Regions from separate parts of the Brevibacillus sp. MCWH genome, predicted to be linked through region 1. Evidence: riboswitches for the same ligand, from Rfam matches in the RefSeq annotation. Region 1 holds a riboswitch; each other region holds the start of a gene.
What was found. A riboswitch is a leader RNA that binds a small molecule or an ion and turns the genes downstream of it on or off. The one in region 1 is predicted to bind S-adenosylmethionine.
Positions count from the first base shown of each region.

Region 1 (4,209 bases):
TCGGTGGGAAAAAGGACCTCCGGACGAGACGCCCTTCCCTGGGCCGTCCGGGGCTGTTTGCGTCAGCGTTTGCAGTTGCGGATTTCGTCCGGTTTGTAGATGCCGTTTTCGGTGACAATGGCCGTGATGTAGCGGGCCGGAGTGACGTCAAACGCAGGATTGTACACCTTGATGCCGTCCGGCGCCACCTGTTTGCCCAGTCCATGTGTAATCTCCTCCGCCGGCCGCTCCTCGATCGGAATGTCTGCGCCCGTCGGCGTGTCGAGATCGATAGAAGACAGCGGGGCCGCCACGTAAAACGGTATGCCGTGCGCGTGTGCCAGAACGGCAACACCGTAGGTCCCGATCTTGTTGGCGACGTCACCGTTGGCAGCCACGCGGTCCGTGCCGACGATGACTGCCTGCACCTTGCCCTGGGCCATCACCATCGCCGCCATGTTGTCACAAATCAGCGTGACGTCGATGCCCGCCTGCTGCAGCTCGTAGGCGGTGAGGCGCGCCCCCTGCAGCACAGGCCGAGTCTCGTCAGCGTACACTTTCAGGTTCCAGCCGCGCTCCTTGGCGAGGTAGAGCGGGGCCGTCGCCGTGCCGTAGGCTGCTGTCGCGAGCGCCCCCGGATTGCAGTGCGTCAGGATGCCCATGCCGTCTTTCAGCAGGGTGAGCAGATGCTCTCCGATCCGGCGGCACACTTCCGCGTCTTCCCGCTGGATGGACAGGGCTTCATTCAGGACTGCTGCCTTCAGCTCTGCCACCGGTTTGCCGGACTCGCGCTGCACGCGTGCTTTGATCCTGTCCAGGGCCCAGAACAGGTTGACTGCCGTCGGGCGAGAGGTGCCGAGGTAGTCAGCCTGTTCGCTCAGGTGTTGCCAAAACGTATCGAAATCGTTGGCGTCGCTGTTGCGGATGCCGAGGTACAAACCGTAGGCGGCCGCCATGCCGATGGCCGGTGCCCCGCGTACCTGCAGATGGCGGATGGCCGCCCACACTTCTTGTGCAGTCGTCAGTGTCAGGTATGTCGTTTCAACGGGCAGCCGGGTCTGGTCCAGCAGGACGAGCGCGTCATCCTGCCACTTGACCGGCGCAAATGGCGTGCTGGTCGTTGTCATACTACAGCCTCCTGGTAGTATCGTGCGGTAACCGTCCGAACGATATCTGTGATGTCTGTCGATACTTCCACCTTGTTCCGCTCCAGAATCAGCGCCTGGCCAATCGCCAGCGCCAGCCGTTCTGCTTCCGCGCGGGTCTGGTCATCGGCGATGCTGTTCAGGTCGGCGACGCCCGCCAGTCCGATGACGCGGCGCAGGATTTTACAGCCGGCAAAGCCTGCTGCGTCGCGGATCAGCCGCTGCACGTAGCCCTGCCAGAAGCCTTCGGTGTGGGCGCTCCGCTCTTTCGCCTGTTTGTGCCAGAGCTGGACGAACTGGGAGACAAACTCGTTCCAAACGTCTTCCACCGTTGCCAACAGATATTCTCGATAATCCCCCCGCTTTCCTGCGTCCGGCTGCAGACCGTGCTGGCCCGCGTAGTTCAGCAGCAGGTTGGCGATCACCGCGCCAATGTCGAAGCCGATCGGGCCGTAGTAGGCAAATTCAGGGTCGATTACCTTGACCGACGTCGGCGATACAAAGATGCTGCCGGTATGCAGGTCGCCGTGTATCAGCGCCTCCGCCCGGGTGAGAAAATCGTACTTGAGCTGCGCAATTTCCAGCTTCAGCTGCTTGTTGTTCCAGATCGCCTCCACCTCCCGCTTGATCAGCGGGTTGAAATTGTTGGTCGGCGCGTCTTCGTAAGGATCGGTAAAGACGAGGTCTTCCGTGATTTTGCACAATTCCGGATTTATGAATCTTCCGACAAGCGCTTTTTTGTCGTAGGGATGCGCCCCCAAGTCGGACGTGTAAAACAGCGTATGGGCGAGAAAGCGGCCGATCTGTTTGGCGAACAGCGGGTAGCGGTTGCCCTCGATCAAGCCTTTTCGCATAATCACGTGGTCGCTGACGTCTTCCATCACGGTCAGGGCCAGCTCCTCGTCGTAGTGATACACCTTCGGCACGAGATCCGGCACGTATTTGTGCTGGATGCGCAACGCCTCGCTTTCGATTCGGGCGCGGTCCAGCGTGAGCGGCCAGGATTCACCCACTACGCGGGCGTAGGGCAGTGCCTGCTTGACGACGACGCTTTTGCCCGTCGCTTCCTCCCTGATGTGGAATACCAGGTTGAGATTGCCGTCACCAATCTCCCGGCTGGTCAGTTCCGCTTCCGGCGCAAACAGGTCCGGCAGTTGTTTTACGTACTGCACTGCTTCTTGTTCGCTCAATGCGCGATACGCCATGGTCCAATCCCCTCTCCTTTGACAGATTCTCTTGTCTTCACATTCACTTGTCTTTGCACTTTCGCTTTGTCTATGTTGGCGGCCGCCGGGCGGCGTGTGTGCTGCTGCCGCCTCCAGCCGGAGCATTCCGCACATACAAAAAACCTCTTTTCCCGAAGAAAAGAGGTCTGTTCATACGCGTCTGCGTGTCGTCTCCCCCTTATCTTCCAGAATACTTTTGTTTCTGCAGGAATTAGCACCGTGCATGCGCTGCACGTCTGTCGCCAGAATCGCTCGAACAGCGTCATGTCGGTTGCCGGGTTTCATCGGGCCAGTCCCTCCACCTTCTCTGGATAAGGTATCCAACGTATGCGGTTTTGACGTTTGTTTGAATCATACAACCCCGTCTTCTCGCTGTCAACACCCTTTTTTGGGCGAATTGTCCAGTCTTCACGGACTGGTTCGCTGGCCCGAAGCACTCGGCCGGTCCCAGTTCCACCAGTCGATCCGGCCCACGAAGGCAGCCGTGATCGACGGCTCCTGCCGCAGCTTTAGCAGTTCCTTGACAGGGCCCGTCACGACCGCCCCGTAGAGGCGCACACCGTTCTGCTGCAGGTAGCGGCAGCGTTCCTCGATGCGCAGCCGGTTTCGGGCGGTCACAAGCCGCTCGCCAATGGCGTTCGTCAGCCGTTCCTGTCCCGCGAGATACTCCATTTCCGCCAGGTACGCCCGGGCGCGCCGCTCACCTTCGCCATGTGCCTGAATCGGTGCTTCGCCGTAATCGAGTTCTCTTTCCGCGTATCCCCACACGTCACCGGCCGACAGCAGCAGACTGCCTTCCGCCGCGTCCGGATGGTTTCGCTCCTGCCCCGTGTCCACGGCGAACCAGGTGGTATCCAAATCGTAGCCGGAAAAAAGGGCGTAGTACTCATCATGGGTCAGCAGCCGGTCAAACGAGACGGCGAGCTGCGCCACCGTTCCCTCCGGCAGCTTTTCCAGCGTGTTCCAGGCAGGATTTCTGCGGATGGCGCTTTCTTCCCGATCGTCCGCTGACAACGGAAAGAGAAAAAAGAGCCGCTCTTTCCGCAAACCGTCGGTCCATGCCGGCTTCGCGGAAATGATCGAGAAGACGTTGCTGATCGAAAAGGTTCCGGCGTTCTGATCGTCTCTCCCCACCTGTTCACGCAGTTCCATGGTTATCTCCCCGTACAAAAATCCGATTTGCGAACCGCTGCTGCCCACCGTGAGCCCCGGCTGGGTAAAGTGCACCATGTCCCGGGCCACCCGGTAGGCGTCCTCGTACAAATACCAGCCGATCCACCCGTTGGTGAACATCAGGACGGCCCCGACGAGAAGCGAGATGGCCACCGTGTAAGCCGCGTTGCCGAGCCTGTGGCGCCATTTGCTGCGGCGGAGGATGGCGCGCTGCGTCTCTTCGGACAGCACGTCCGTTTCTCTCTCCTCCTCTCCGCCGCTGCCCAGCAAAAGCTCCTCCAAGCGTTCCGCATACAGTTCGTCCGCTGCAATCCTCGCACGGAAAGAGGCAGCTTCTTCCTTCGTCATTTCACCGCGCAGATATGCCAGCAGTTCCCGTTCCCGATCCTCATTTGCCTTGTCCGTCGTCAAGTTCATCCCTCCACATTCTGCGTAATTTTTGCCGCCCGCGAAACAATGAGCGCTTTACGTCCCCCGTGTCGATGCCCAGCACCTCGGCGATTTCCGCGTAGCTGAGCTGTTCGTACTGCAGCAGGATCACCTGTTTTTGCTTCTCCGGCAGCCGGTCCAGGCACGTCCGCAGCGATGACCACGCCTCTTGGCTCAGCAGCGTCCGCACCGGGTCCGCCGCCGCCCCGTCCGGCTGTTCCGGAATCTTCTCCACCAATCGCCACGGACGCTTCTTC
Region 1 covers NZ_SDLF01000017.1:64,121-68,329, reverse strand. Annotated here, with positions in the region: gene mtnA (S-methyl-5-thioribose-1-phosphate isomerase) at 63-1,106, opposite strand; gene mtnK (S-methyl-5-thioribose kinase) at 1,103-2,329, opposite strand; SAM riboswitch class I at 2,526-2,668, opposite strand; gene ETC00_RS14730 (anti-sigma factor) at 2,759-3,940, opposite strand; gene ETC00_RS14725 (RNA polymerase sigma factor) at 3,912-4,209, opposite strand, start outside.

Region 2 (4,209 bases), on a different contig from region 1:
CGGCCTCTCTGGGCGGAGAAGGGAGACCAGACCCGGATCACGACCCCGGAACAGGCGTTTCAGTTGGGGAGCGACTACATCGTAATCGGCCGGGCGGTTACGGCTTCGCCCGATCCTGCCGCCGCCTGGGAGCGGATCGTTAACGCCGTTCAGGCGGCATGCCTCTAAACGTACGCGAAGGGAAGAGGATAGGATGAATACCACGACAGCCAAAGAAATAGCGGGACACCTGCTGGAGATCGGCGCCGTTCACCTGCGCCCGGACCAGCCGTATACCTGGACATCCGGCATCAAGTCGCCGATCTACTGCGACAACCGGCTCACGATGTCTCATCCGCCGGTCCGCCGCCGGATTGCCCAGGCGTTTGCCGAGGTGATCCGCGAACATTTTCCGCAGGTGGAAGTGATCGCCGGCACGGCGACGGCAGGCATCCCGCACGCTGCCTGGGTGGCAGAACTGCTGGACCTGCCGATGATCTACGTGCGCGACAAGGCAAAGGGGCACGGGCGGCAGAATCAACTGGAAGGCGCGCTGGCCGCAGGTCAGAAAGTGGTGGTCATCGAGGATCTGATCTCCACCGGCGGCAGCTCGCTCAAAGCGGCAAAGGCCGTCCAGGCGGAGGGAGGCGACGTGCTCGGCGTGGCAGCGATCTTCAGCTACCAGTTTCCAGAAGCGGAAGCCCTCTTTAGGGAGGAAGGCATCCCGGTCGCGACGCTTTCCCACTACACTGCACTGCTCGAGACGGCACGCGAGCGCGGCGTCATCACGGCAGAGCAGGAAAGCCTGTTGGCCGACTGGCGCAAAGCCCCTCGCAGCTTTTATGCGTAACCGGTCATGACGCATGTCCAAACGGATTGGATAAAAAAATTTTGTACCTCAATCGACTGTACTTTACCAACGCCCTGTTTCGGGGCGTTTTTTGTTTTGTTCGTTACCAAAATGTAATTTATTTTCATGTTTTTTACATTATAATACTTCATAACCGGTGGGTAAAAATCGTGGATGCTCTTTTACATTTGAACGTAATGGAGGGATCATGAACAGACCATTACTGTACATAACCTTGTTTGCGTTTCTGCTTCTCACAGCAGGATGCTCGGATGAGAAACCCAAAAACGAACGCAAAGGTTTGACAGGATACGTCATCGAGACAAACTATGAGAAAAAAGCACTGCTGGTTGCTGAAAGTGACAAAACAGCAAGAGATGGCGACTATGACGCCGAATGGTATTTCGTAAACGACGATGCCATTCTGCTTGATCGCAAGAATAACAAGGTTTTGCTTACAGACATAGAGGTCGGAGCGGAAGTAGAAACATGGGCGGCTTCCCCTTCATTGGAATCGTATCCTGCGAAAACGGATTTGAGCAAACTTGTCGTTGCAGATGATGTACAACATCCACATTATCCCATGCTGCAAAAGAAAGCCATTCAAATGGCGCTAAACTTTGTAAAGAGTCTTTCTGACAAAGCTGATATATTCATTGTACAGGATGCAGTGAGCACCGAATCAGAATGGATCGTTCGCGTTTTTACTTTCAATGCAGGACAGAAGCACGAGATAAGTGTTCATGCAGAAACGGGTGAAGTAAAGCGAATCAAATAACCCGGTATTGGCGAAAGCGCCTTTTCCGTTGGTTCGACAGGTGCCAGTGCCTTGCTGGTCAAGAAAAAGGATGGCCGATCTGACGACTCCATCCTTTTTCGTATGTATGTCAACTTGCAGCGGCTTACGACGGGCGAAATGCCGGTCTGCCAGATTTTTGTTGACGAACAACCTGTGATTCTTTACAATGATACCCAAGAGTTAAACACTGTTCTTATCCAGAGCGGCGGAGGGACTGGCCCAATGAAGCCCGGCAACCGTCACGCGGTGCGTGACCAGGTGCCAATTCCTGCAAGACAGGTGTCTTGACAGATAAGAAGCGGGTTTGATTGATATGGACGCAGACCTTCTTCTTGTCGGAGAAGGTTTTTTTATTTTTCTGTTTCAAAATTTCATAGGACTTCTTCTTATCCAGAGAGGTGGAGGGACTGGCCCGATGAAGCCCGGCAACCGTCACGCGGTGCGTGACCAGGTGCCAATTCCTGCAAGACACGCGTGTCTTGAGAGATGAGAAGAAGGCTCGAGCACAATGCACACCAGCCTTCTTCGAATCCGAAGAAGGCTTTTTCATGTTGTACAAACAAAAAACGGGGTGGAAAAACATGAGTGTGGTAAAAGTAGGCTTATTGGGATTGGGAACGGTAGGCGGCGGGGTGGTCAAGACAATCCGTTCGAAGCAGGAGAAGCTGTCGGCCCGGTTGGGCAAGCGCATCGAAATCGTCAAGGCGCTGGTGCGCGACTCGCGGAAGCAGAGGGCCGTGCAGGTGGAGCCATCGCTGTTGACGACACGGTTTGCCGACGTAATGGAAAGCGACGTAGACATCGTCGTGGAAGTGATGGGCGGCGTGGAACCGACCTACGACTACGTACGGTCGCTGATCGAGAAGGGCTGTCATGTGGTGACGGCCAACAAGGAGCTGCTGGCCAAACGCGGCGCGGAGCTGGTGGAACTGGCCAACCGGCACGGCGTCCATCTCGCCTATGAAGCCAGCGTCGCGGGGGGAATTCCCATCCTTGGGGTGCTCCGTCAATTCCTCAGAACCAACGATATTACAAAGGTGTGCGGCATCCTCAACGGGACGACCAACTTTATCCTGTCGCAGATGGAGGAGGCCCAGCTTCCCTACGACGATGTGTTGAAGCGGGCACAGGAACTGGGGTATGCGGAGGCAGACCCGAGCTCCGACGTGGAAGGCTGGGACGCCTTGTACAAGCTGTACATTCTGGCACAGCTCGTGTTCGGGGAGTCGCTGCCCCTGTCAGCCATTGAGCGGCAGGGGATTGTTGAAGTCTCGCAGAGCCACATCCGGCTGGTGAAGGAACTGGGGTATCGGATCAAACTGCTGGCGCAAGCCCACCAGGGAAACGGCGGCCTGCACCTGTCCGTGCGGCCGACGCTGGTGCCGCTGGAGCATCCGCTGGCGCGCATCCAGGATGCGTACAATGCCGTACAGGTGGAAGGCAGTCTCGTCGGCGACCTTTTGTTCACCGGCAAAGGGGCGGGCGAATTGCCGACTGCCAGCGCGGTTGTGGAAGATCTGGCCTACTTGCTGACCCAACCGTTTGCGCCTCATCCCGCTTGGCGTGAACGGCCGGAGGCGGTCCCGTCCAGCCGCCTCTCATCCGGCCTCGACTTCTGCTGCCTGGCAGGGACAGCGGCTGGCGTGACGCCGGAGCAGGTACTGCTGTTTCTCGAACGGGCGGGTGTCTCCGTCCGCAGGATGACCGTCCAGTACGATTCGGGCAGCGTCCTGCGTGTGGGCCTGCTCGCTGCCGGACTGCAGGAGGAGCACGTTGGGCTTTTGGAACGGGATTTCGGCCTCGAAGCGCGGCTGTACCCCGTGCTGGAGGCGGCCGATGATCAAGATGCCGACGGCGGGAGTGCGGGGCTGTAAACTAGCATCCAACTCCCCATCGCATTCGCCGGGTTTTTTTGGCATGATTGAAGCGGAGCACTTCTTCTTCAAGGGGATGAGGACAAGTCATGCTGGGTTCGCAAACCATCTTGCCGGCCATTCGCCAAATGAAAGAATTTGAACGCGTCCTGGAAAGCCGGTACGAGACGATCATTTTGCTGGAGAGCCATATCTGCCAACTGAAAAGCATCGCCGACCTGGCACGCCGGCACGGAAAAAAGCTGTGGCTGCATGCCGATCTGGTGCAGGGATTGAAAAACGACGAGCACGGCGCACTGTTTCTTTGTCAGGAGATCAAGCCGGCCGGCGTCATTTCCACCCGTTCGCAGGTGATCACGACCGCCAAAAAGAAGGGCTTGGTCACGGTGCAGCGCCTGTTTCTGCTGGACTCCGGCGCGCTGGAGACGAGCTACAAAATCCTTGAGCAGACAAAACCCGATTTCGTCGAAGTCCTTCCGGGGGTCATGCCGCACATTATTACGGAAATTCGCGAACAGATTCAAATTCCGATCATCGTAGGCGGGTTTATCCGCACCCGGGAGGAGATCGAGAGCGCTCTGGCGGCAGGAGCCATCGCCGTCACCACCTCCGATCGAAACTTGTGGAAACAGCTGTAAAAAATGATTGACAACGCTTTCACGACCGCATAAGATTGATTACAGAAGTTCATATGTCGGATGAGATCA
Region 2 covers NZ_SDLF01000002.1:120,032-124,240, reverse strand. Annotated here, with positions in the region: gene pyrF (orotidine-5'-phosphate decarboxylase) at 1-168, shown strand, start outside; gene pyrE (orotate phosphoribosyltransferase) at 194-829, shown strand; gene ETC00_RS02165 (DUF3221 domain-containing protein) at 1,038-1,607, shown strand; SAM riboswitch class I at 1,819-1,926, shown strand; SAM riboswitch class I at 2,012-2,121, shown strand; gene ETC00_RS02160 (homoserine dehydrogenase) at 2,177-3,502, shown strand; gene ETC00_RS02155 (glycerol-3-phosphate responsive antiterminator) at 3,592-4,140, shown strand.
Region 2: another riboswitch for S-adenosylmethionine. It lies ahead of ETC00_RS02160 (homoserine dehydrogenase); the one in region 1 lies ahead of mtnK (S-methyl-5-thioribose kinase).

Region 3 (4,209 bases), on a different contig from region 1:
GCCGTCTTGATGCCCAGCCGCTCCACGAGGGATTGGGCCGCCTCGCGCTCCGCCTTGTCCGAGAGAAAGCCTCCGCGCGTAAACGCCTTCAGGTGGGCCAGTGTCAGGTTGTGCTTCACCGGCTCCTCCACCAGGATGCCCTGCAGCCGCCGCTCTTCGGGAATCAGCGCGATGCCGTTTTGAATCGCCTCACCAGGATGGCGGAGGCGCAGAGTCTTCCCTCTCAGCCGGATCTCGCCGCCGTCCAGCCGGTCGGCGCCGAACAGGGCACGGGACACCTCCGTCTTGCCGGCGCCCACCAGTCCCACCACCGCGACGATCTCCCCCTGCCGCAGCTGAACGTCAAACCGCTTCACCTTGTGGCCGATCCGCAGCTCTCTCGCTTCCAGCAACACCTCGCCTGCCCGTCTGCATCTCTCGTCTGCCTGATTGGCTTCGCGGCGGCCCAGCATCGCCGCCACCGCCTCTTCCGGACTGGTCTGTTCCGTCCGCTTTTCCCACACCCGGCTGCCGTCCCGCAGCACAGTGATGCGATCAGCGATGGCAAACACCTCCGGCAGCCGGTGGGAGATGTAGACAATCCCCAGCCCTGCCGCCTTCAAGCTGGCAATCAGCTCAAACAGCGCCGCCGCTTCCGTCAGGCTGAGCGGCGCGGTCGGCTCGTCAAAGATGACGAAGCGGACATCCTGGGCCACAGCCCGGGCCAGCAGCACCAACTGTTTCTCCGCCAGCGTCAGCTCCTCCGCCTTTGCCTTCAGCGGCAGGGAAAAACCGCACCGGCTGAGTATCTGTTGGGCCCGCTCCACCGTACGCTTCGGCGAATGCCACCAGGCGCCGGCGGAGACAGTATGGTCCAGAAGTATGTTTTCCGCGACGCTCAGGGAGGGAATCAGCCCCGTGTCCACTTCCTGCTGCACGAGGTGGATACCGGCCCGCTTGGCATCCCGCGGTCCGCTGACGGCCAGCTCACGGCCGTCGATCAGAATGCTGCCGGCCGTCGCCTGCTCTGCGCCGGAGAGAATTTTCATCAGCGTGCTTTTGCCCGCTCCATTGGCTCCGAGGATGGCGTGCACCTCCCCGCCGCGTACGGTGAAATCCACCCCGCGCAGGGCGTACACCCCGCCGTACTGCTTGACGATCCCCTTCATTTCCAAAACAGAGGCCGTCATCTCGCATCCCTCCCTGATCTGTCCGTTTCGGTCACTTGTGCTTTGCCTCCAGCGCAGCCATCCACGGCGAGATGGCGGCGTCGCTTCGACCCCATCCGCTCACGTATTGCGTCAGGTCGGACATGTTGACCGGTTGGTCCGGCAGTTTGTCCTGGCTGACCAGATGCGGATCGAGCGAGAAGTACTTGGGCGTGTGTTCGCCGGCGATCTTTTGGTAGAGGAAGCGGCTCTGCACCCGTCCGATGTCCGCCGGATCAGTCGCCGCCGACGCTTTCCACGGGCTGTTCGGCTCCTGGATGAGCTGCAAGTCCTCGTCGGACAGGTCGATGCCGAACACCTTGATCTCCGTCCGTCCCGCCGCCTTGATCGCCCGTGTGGCCCCTTTGGCAAATTCGTCCCACGGCGCCCATACGGCTGCAATGTCGCCTTTGTTGGGGAACTTTTTCAGGATTGCATCCATCTGCGCCTGGGTGTCCAGCGCCGTATTCGGCGTGGCCGAACCGAAGCGGGCGATCTCCTTGATGTTGGGGTAGCGCTTGAGAAAAATCTCGTAGACGCGGTTGCGCTTTTCCATCGGCGCAAAACCGCCCACCCAGATGTAGACGATGTTGCCTTTCCCGTCGATGGATTGGGCCAGATTTTTCAGCCCCTGCCAGGCCAGGCTGTAGTCGTCCTGGTCAATTACAGTGACGCCTTCCACCTGGTCCAGGTCGTTGTCAAACGCGACGACGGGAATCCCCGCCTTGACCGCCCGCTCCACCCCCGGCTGCAGCGCTTCCGCACGGCCGTGGTTGATCAGGATGCCGTCCACTTTTTGGTTGATCGCGGTGTCCAGGTGGGCCGCCATTTTGCCCAAATCGCCGTCCGCGTTGTAGACGACCAGCTCGCCGCCGAATTTGCTCACCTGCTCTTTGACTCCTTGCAGGTACTGGGCAGAAAACGTCCCGATGGAAAACTCGCTGACCAGAGCGATTTTCAACGGTTTGTCCACTGCCGCCGGAATAGCTGCCTGAGTTGCCGCCGCCGGTGATGCGCCTGGCTGCTGCGGCGCGTCCGCCGGCTGTGACGACGATGGCGCGGCAGATTGTGCAGACGGCGCCGGCGGCTGTTCATTGGTGCAGGCCGTCAGCAAAAGAGCCGCGACGAGACTGACAGTCATCCATTTGTTGATCGTTTTCATTTGGTACATCCCCCTCATGAGTGCGTAAAAAATAATGACATGGACGGAAAAACCGAAAAAACAAACGCCTCTTTTCCTTGAGAAAAGAGGCGCGGTTTGCTCGCTCACCTCTCATCTCTCAGGAAAATTCCTGCAGGAGTTAGCACCGTGCCGCAAGAGCAGCATGCTCTTGGCAGTCGGTTGCCGGGCGTCATCGGGCCAGTCCCTCAGCCTGCTCTGGATAAGAAGGCATGTGTAATTCCAAGTTTTCCACTATGCTTTTTAATATTGATGACATCATACATCGAAGCGGGATGTGCCGTCAATCCCGTTTTTCGATCGCTTCTCCAAAAAATTCACAACTGTCAGCATCTTCCGCTGACAGTTTTCAATCGACGAACAGCGAAGGTTGGGCAGGCGTAAAACGCCAAGGAAAACGGCTCTGCTGCAATCAACGCGAGCAGAGCTGTTTTCGTTACTGTTGTTTCCCCTCCGTGTTGATTTGGAAGGTCACGCCAAACTTGTCCGTTACAATCCCATAGGCCGGGCTAAAGAACGTCTCTTGCAGCGGCATGTTCACCTGACCGTCCTGCTTCAAGGCTTCATAGATTCGTGTCGCTTTTTCCTTGTCGTCCGTCGAGATACAGATGGTGATTTGACTGCCGCTCTGATGGGGTTGGCCCGGAGACGTATCGGAAAACATGAGGTCCGACTCGCCGACCCTTATCATGGCATGCGACACGCGGTCCTTTGCCTCTTCCGGCAGGGGAAATTCCGGGTTTTCCGGCATCTCGCCAAACGTTTGGTAAAACAGGATTTTGGCATCCAGTGCTTGTTCGTAAAAGTGAATGGCTTCCTTGGCATTTCCGTCCATGATCAGATAGGGGATCAAGCGCAGTGTCATCAGGAATCAGCTCCTTGGATTTTCATTCTGCCCGCCGCAAAAATCCGTACGGGCCACAGATTGACACGTATTAAAGCAAGCCATACTCTCTATTATTTCCGATTCTCTGATTTGAAAACGAATCCAGTGTCAATGATCGTGTTGTTCACAGGAAGGAAAATGAAGCATGGCTTGAAACAAGCGAGATTTTGCTAGATCCCCCACTCTTTTTTCAGCAAATAAATCAGTTCTGCTTCCCGCTCGTCGTTCTTCTTCTGCAAAAATTCCTTTGTCCATTGATAAAAACCGTGTCCGTTTTTCTGGCCGTATTTGCCTTCGTCCACCAAACGGCGCATCATACCGAGAGAGGCCGAGTCGGTGCTGAGGTCGGGAAACAAATTATTCCAAAAACAGTTTGCCGGCGAACGATTCACGGTAAATGGTTTCGATGTCCGCAGCCGTCAGCCAGCGTGGATTATTGTTCAGCAGTCTGTCGATTTTGCTTGCTTCTGCTGCCAAGGCCGGAATGTCTTCTTCTGTCACGCCAACATCTCTGATGCTGGCGGGAATGCCCACGTCGCAAGACAGTTTGGCGATGGCGTGGACCGCCTGAAATGCTGCATCGCGAAGCGACAGCCCGTCTACGTTTTCTCCCATCGCCCTGGCCACTTCCGCAAATTTGGGAATATTCGAAACTACATTGTACTTCATGACGTAGGGGAGCAGCAAGGAGTTTGCCACCCCGTGGGGCACCTTGAATTTGCCTCCCAGCGGATAGGCCAGCGCATGGACGGCTCCTACCCCGGCATTGCCCAGCGAAATGCCGGCGAGCAGACTTCCCATCGCCATGTCTTCGCGCGCTTTGAGGTCATGTCCCTGATACACGGCTTGGCGAAGGGAACGGGAAACCAGTTTGATCGCGTGCAGGGCAATCGCGTCCGTCAGTTCATTTGCCCGAATCGCCGTATAGGACTCCACCGCATGAACAAACGCGTCCA
Region 3 covers NZ_SDLF01000009.1:84,723-88,931, reverse strand. Annotated here, with positions in the region: gene ETC00_RS10450 (sugar ABC transporter ATP-binding protein) at 1-1,169, opposite strand, end outside; gene ETC00_RS10445 (sugar ABC transporter substrate-binding protein) at 1,201-2,349, opposite strand; SAM riboswitch class I at 2,458-2,576, opposite strand; gene ETC00_RS10440 (VOC family protein) at 2,804-3,232, opposite strand; gene ETC00_RS20855 (hypothetical protein) at 3,424-3,555, opposite strand; gene ETC00_RS10435 (iron-containing alcohol dehydrogenase) at 3,611-4,209, opposite strand, start outside.
Region 3: another riboswitch for S-adenosylmethionine. It lies ahead of ETC00_RS10445 (sugar ABC transporter substrate-binding protein); the one in region 1 lies ahead of mtnK (S-methyl-5-thioribose kinase).

Region 4 (4,209 bases), on a different contig from region 1:
CGATATTGGGGGAGGAGAGGTCAATCGGCACATTGCGCCCTTTACCGATGTCGCGGCTGCCGTATGCGCTGCCCTGCGTCAGGATCGTGCCGATTACGTCGCGGGCGACGCTTTGCTGATCGAGGAACAGGTTGAGGTACGGACCGACCGCCTTGACTTCGCGGATCGGCGTACCGCTAACCTCGCCGGCCAGTTCGGAGGCGATCAGCGGCGGCGCTTTGCGAAGCGCCTTGGCCAGTTGGAAGCAGGGGAAGGCGATATCCCCCATGCTGGGATTGGGTGGCGTTTCCAGCATGTCGTATACGGTTTCGGCGGTAAATTGGTCCGCGCCGAGGCGGGTGAGTGCTGCGGCAATGATGCTGGCCGCTTGATGCTTATAGCTCATCGAATTCTCCTTTCGGTCTGGAATCTAAAAAATAGAAAAACCTCTGCGTCTCATCAGGGAAGAGACGAGAGGTTGTACTCCCGCGGTGCCACTCTTGTTGCTCTCGCCTCCCGCACGGGAAAAGGCGAAAGCCGCTTTGCCTGCGGTAACGGGCAGACCCGGCGTGCCCTACGCAATCCGGCTGTCCGGACCTTCAGGACGCGTCTCCGAGGTGCGCTTCCCCGCGTCAGTTTGCACCGGGCTCCCACCGTCCCCGGCTCGCTTCTGCTTTCTGACGGAGTACTCTCCTCTTCAGCGACAACGATATTCTTCTAGCATTATAGCGGCATCTCCTGCGGGATGCAACTCACTCTTCCGGTTTTTTCAGCAAATCGTCCAAATCGTGGAACAGGTCCCGCGTCAGCCGTTCCTTGTCGTCGGCCGACTGCCACTGCCGCTTGTACTCGGCCAGCTTGGTGAGAAGCGATCGTTCTGCTTCGGCAGCTTCCTTAAGATCGTGGTTTTCACTGGGATCAAACGGCATCAGCCGCTCATCCGTCCCGCTGCGCAGATAGGGAGAGCGCCAGTGATCGGGAAAGCGATAGGGCTGGTCGCCAAACAGAATGCCCAGCACGTCGTCCGATTCCAGCGGGAGGAAGTGGTCGTATTCGTCCCGCCTGCCTCCTTCAAACAGGTTGACATGCGTAAATGAATAACGCAGGTAGTGCTGCCCCGTCGCTTGATTCTTGACGATTGAATATGTCTCAAAATCCGTGTGCTCCAACTCTTTCACCGTCTCCAGGCGAGAGAGGAATTCCTGTCGGTTACAGGGTACCAATTGATCCACAGTGGTTCGCTCCTTTGTACGGAATCGCTTTTCATCATAGCAAAAACGGACAGCGGCTGACAACGAACCAGCATCAGGCGCAAACGTCCCGCAGGGAACGGCAGGCGGACAGGGTTGTCCAGCGAAAAAAGAGCCTAGGTTTAGCTAGGCTCCTTGTTGATGTACGCACTCGTTTAGTTGCAGTCGTTCGAACACCCGACGATGACCAACAGGATAAACAGAACGAGCACAATTGCGAACGTGTCACCGAAAAAGCCGGAACCGCAGTAGGAAGTACTCATTGTTGTTTCCCCTCCTTTCCGTATGCTTTAGTCTATACACGAATGTGCCGGTTGTTGTGGGCGAATGACCAGCTCGCAAAAAATGGGCGGGGGCAGTCTGGAGAAAATAGACAAATTCTACATTGACGCGAGGAAAAGGGGGTGTTAAGATACATTCAAACATCGTTACCGTTTGACAAAACTGCATAACAGACAGTGACGACTCTTATCCAGAGAGGTTGAGGGACTGGCCCAATGAAGCCTCGGCAACCGGATTACCAGGTGCCAATTCCAGCAAAGCGTGTGCTTTGAAAGATAAGAGGATGGTCATGCGTGTATGTTTCGCGGACAAATCCTCTTCTTGTTGCACACAGAAGAGGATTTTTTATTGTACACGGACCAATGCGTGTGAGTTTGGAAGAAAAGGAGTTTGCCCCATGAAAATAAGTCTTCGTGAACAGCTTTACCGGAAAATTCTGATTCTGGACGGTGCGATGGGGACGATGCTGCAACAGGCCAGCCTGACTGCTGATGATTTTGGCGGTGATGCCTACGAAGGCTGTAACGAGCTGCTCAATCTCACCCGTCCTGACGTGATCCGCTCCATTCATGAAAAATACCTGGAGGCGGGTGCGGACATCGTGGAGACCAACACGTTTGGTGCCACCTCGATCGTCCTGGCCGAGTACGACGTGGCAGACAAAGATCTGGAGATCAACATCGCTGCAGCCCGGCTAGCACGGGAAGCGGCTGACGCCTATTCCACCCAGGAGTGGCCGCGTTACGTCGCCGGCTCGATGGGGCCGACGACCAAGACGCTGTCTCTGACGGGAGGCGTCACCTTTGAAGAGCTGGTGGAAGCGTACTACCGGCAGGCGAAAGGGCTGCTGATCGGCGGCGTGGACGCGCTGCTTTTGGAGACCTCGCAGGACACCTTAAACGTCAAGGCCGGCGGCATCGGCATTCGCCGGGCGTTCGCGGAGCTGGGCAGGGAAGTGCCGGTGATGATCTCCGGCACGATTGAGCCGATGGGCACGACCCTGGCCGGGCAAACCATCGAAGCGTTTTACGTCTCGTTGGAGCATCTGAAGCCGATTACCATTGGTCTGAACTGCGCCACCGGGCCGGAGTTCATGCGTGACCATCTGCGCACGCTGGCGAATTTGGCCCAGTGCGGGGTGAGCTGTTATCCCAACGCCGGCCTGCCGGATGAAAACGGCCATTACCACGAGACGCCGCACGGACTGGCTGCCAAGATGCGGGCGTTTGCCGAGCAGGGCTGGCTCAACGTCGCCGGAGGATGCTGCGGCACGACGCCGGAGCATATCCGCGCGCTGGCGGAAGCATTGAAGGACTGCAAGCCCCGTGTCCCGGCCGGACAGCCGGTCAGCGCCGTGTCGGGGATCGAGGTCGTCTACGCGGAAGCAGACAATCGGCCGCTGCTTGTCGGAGAGAGGAGCAACGTGATTGGGTCGAAAAAATTCCGCGACCTGATCGCGGCCGGGAAGTACGAGGAAGCGTCCGACATCGCCCGCGCCCAGGTAAAGCGGGGGGCACAGATCATTGACATCTGTCTCGCCGACCCGGACCGGGATGAGTACGGGGACATGGAGAAGTTCCTGCAGTTTGTCATCAAAAAAGTGAAAGCGCCGCTGATGATCGACTCCACCGACGTGCGCGTCATGGAACTTGGACTGCGGTACTCGCAGGGCAAGGCGATTCTCAACTCGATCAACCTGGAAGACGGGCTGGAGCGGTTTGAACAGGTGGCGCCGTTGATTCACAAGTACGGCGCGGCTGTCGTCGTCGGCACGATCGACGAGACCGGCATGGCAGTCACCCGGGAACGGAAGCTGGAAGTGGCCAAACGCGCCTACGATCTGCTGGTCAATCGATTCGGGGTCAACCCGCGCGACATCATTTTCGATCCGCTGGTCTTTCCGGTGGGCACCGGCGACGAGCAGTACATCGGCTCCGCCCGCGAGACGGTGGAAGGCCTCCGCCTGATCAAGGAGGCGATGCCGGAGTGCAAGACGATTCTCGGCATCAGCAACGTCTCGTTCGGGCTGCCGGCGGCCGGACGGGAGGTGCTGAACGCCGTCTTCCTTTACCATACGACTCTGGCCGGACTTGATTACGCCATCGTCAATACCGAGAAGCTGGAACGCTACGCCTCCATTCCGGAAGAGGAGCGGCGATTGGCAGAGGCGCTCCTGTTTGAGACCAACGACGAGACGCTGGCCGCCTTTACCGAGTTTTACCGGCAGAAGAAAAAGGAAGTACGCGTGGAAGCGTCGTCGCTCACGCTGGAAGAGCGTCTGGCCCGTTACGTGGTGGAAGGCTCCAAGGACGGGCTGATGGACGACCTGAAGCTGGCGCTGGAGAAATACACGCCGCTAGAAATCATCAACGGTCCGCTGATGGCCGGGATGGAAGAGGTAGGCCGGCTGTTCAACGACAACCAACTGATCGTCGCGGAAGTGCTGCAGAGCGCCGAAGTGATGAAGGCCTCCGTATCGTTCCTGGAACCTTACATGGAAAAGACGGAGACGGCCACCAAAGGGAAAATTTTGCTGGCGACGGTAAAAGGGGACGTGCATGACATCGGCAAGAACCTGGTGGAGATCATCCTCGCCAACAACGGGTACGAAGTGGTCAACCTGGGCATCAAGGTGCCGCCGGAGCAGCTGATTGCCGCCTGCCGTGAAGAGCAGCCAGACGCGATCGGCCTGTCGGGC
Region 4 covers NZ_SDLF01000013.1:76,760-80,968, forward strand. Annotated here, with positions in the region: gene argS (arginine--tRNA ligase) at 1-385, opposite strand, end outside; gene ETC00_RS13070 (hypothetical protein) at 732-1,211, opposite strand; gene ETC00_RS13075 (YjcZ family sporulation protein) at 1,385-1,492, opposite strand; SAM riboswitch class I at 1,695-1,793, shown strand; gene metH (methionine synthase) at 1,909-4,209, shown strand, end outside.
Region 4: another riboswitch for S-adenosylmethionine. It lies ahead of metH (methionine synthase); the one in region 1 lies ahead of mtnK (S-methyl-5-thioribose kinase).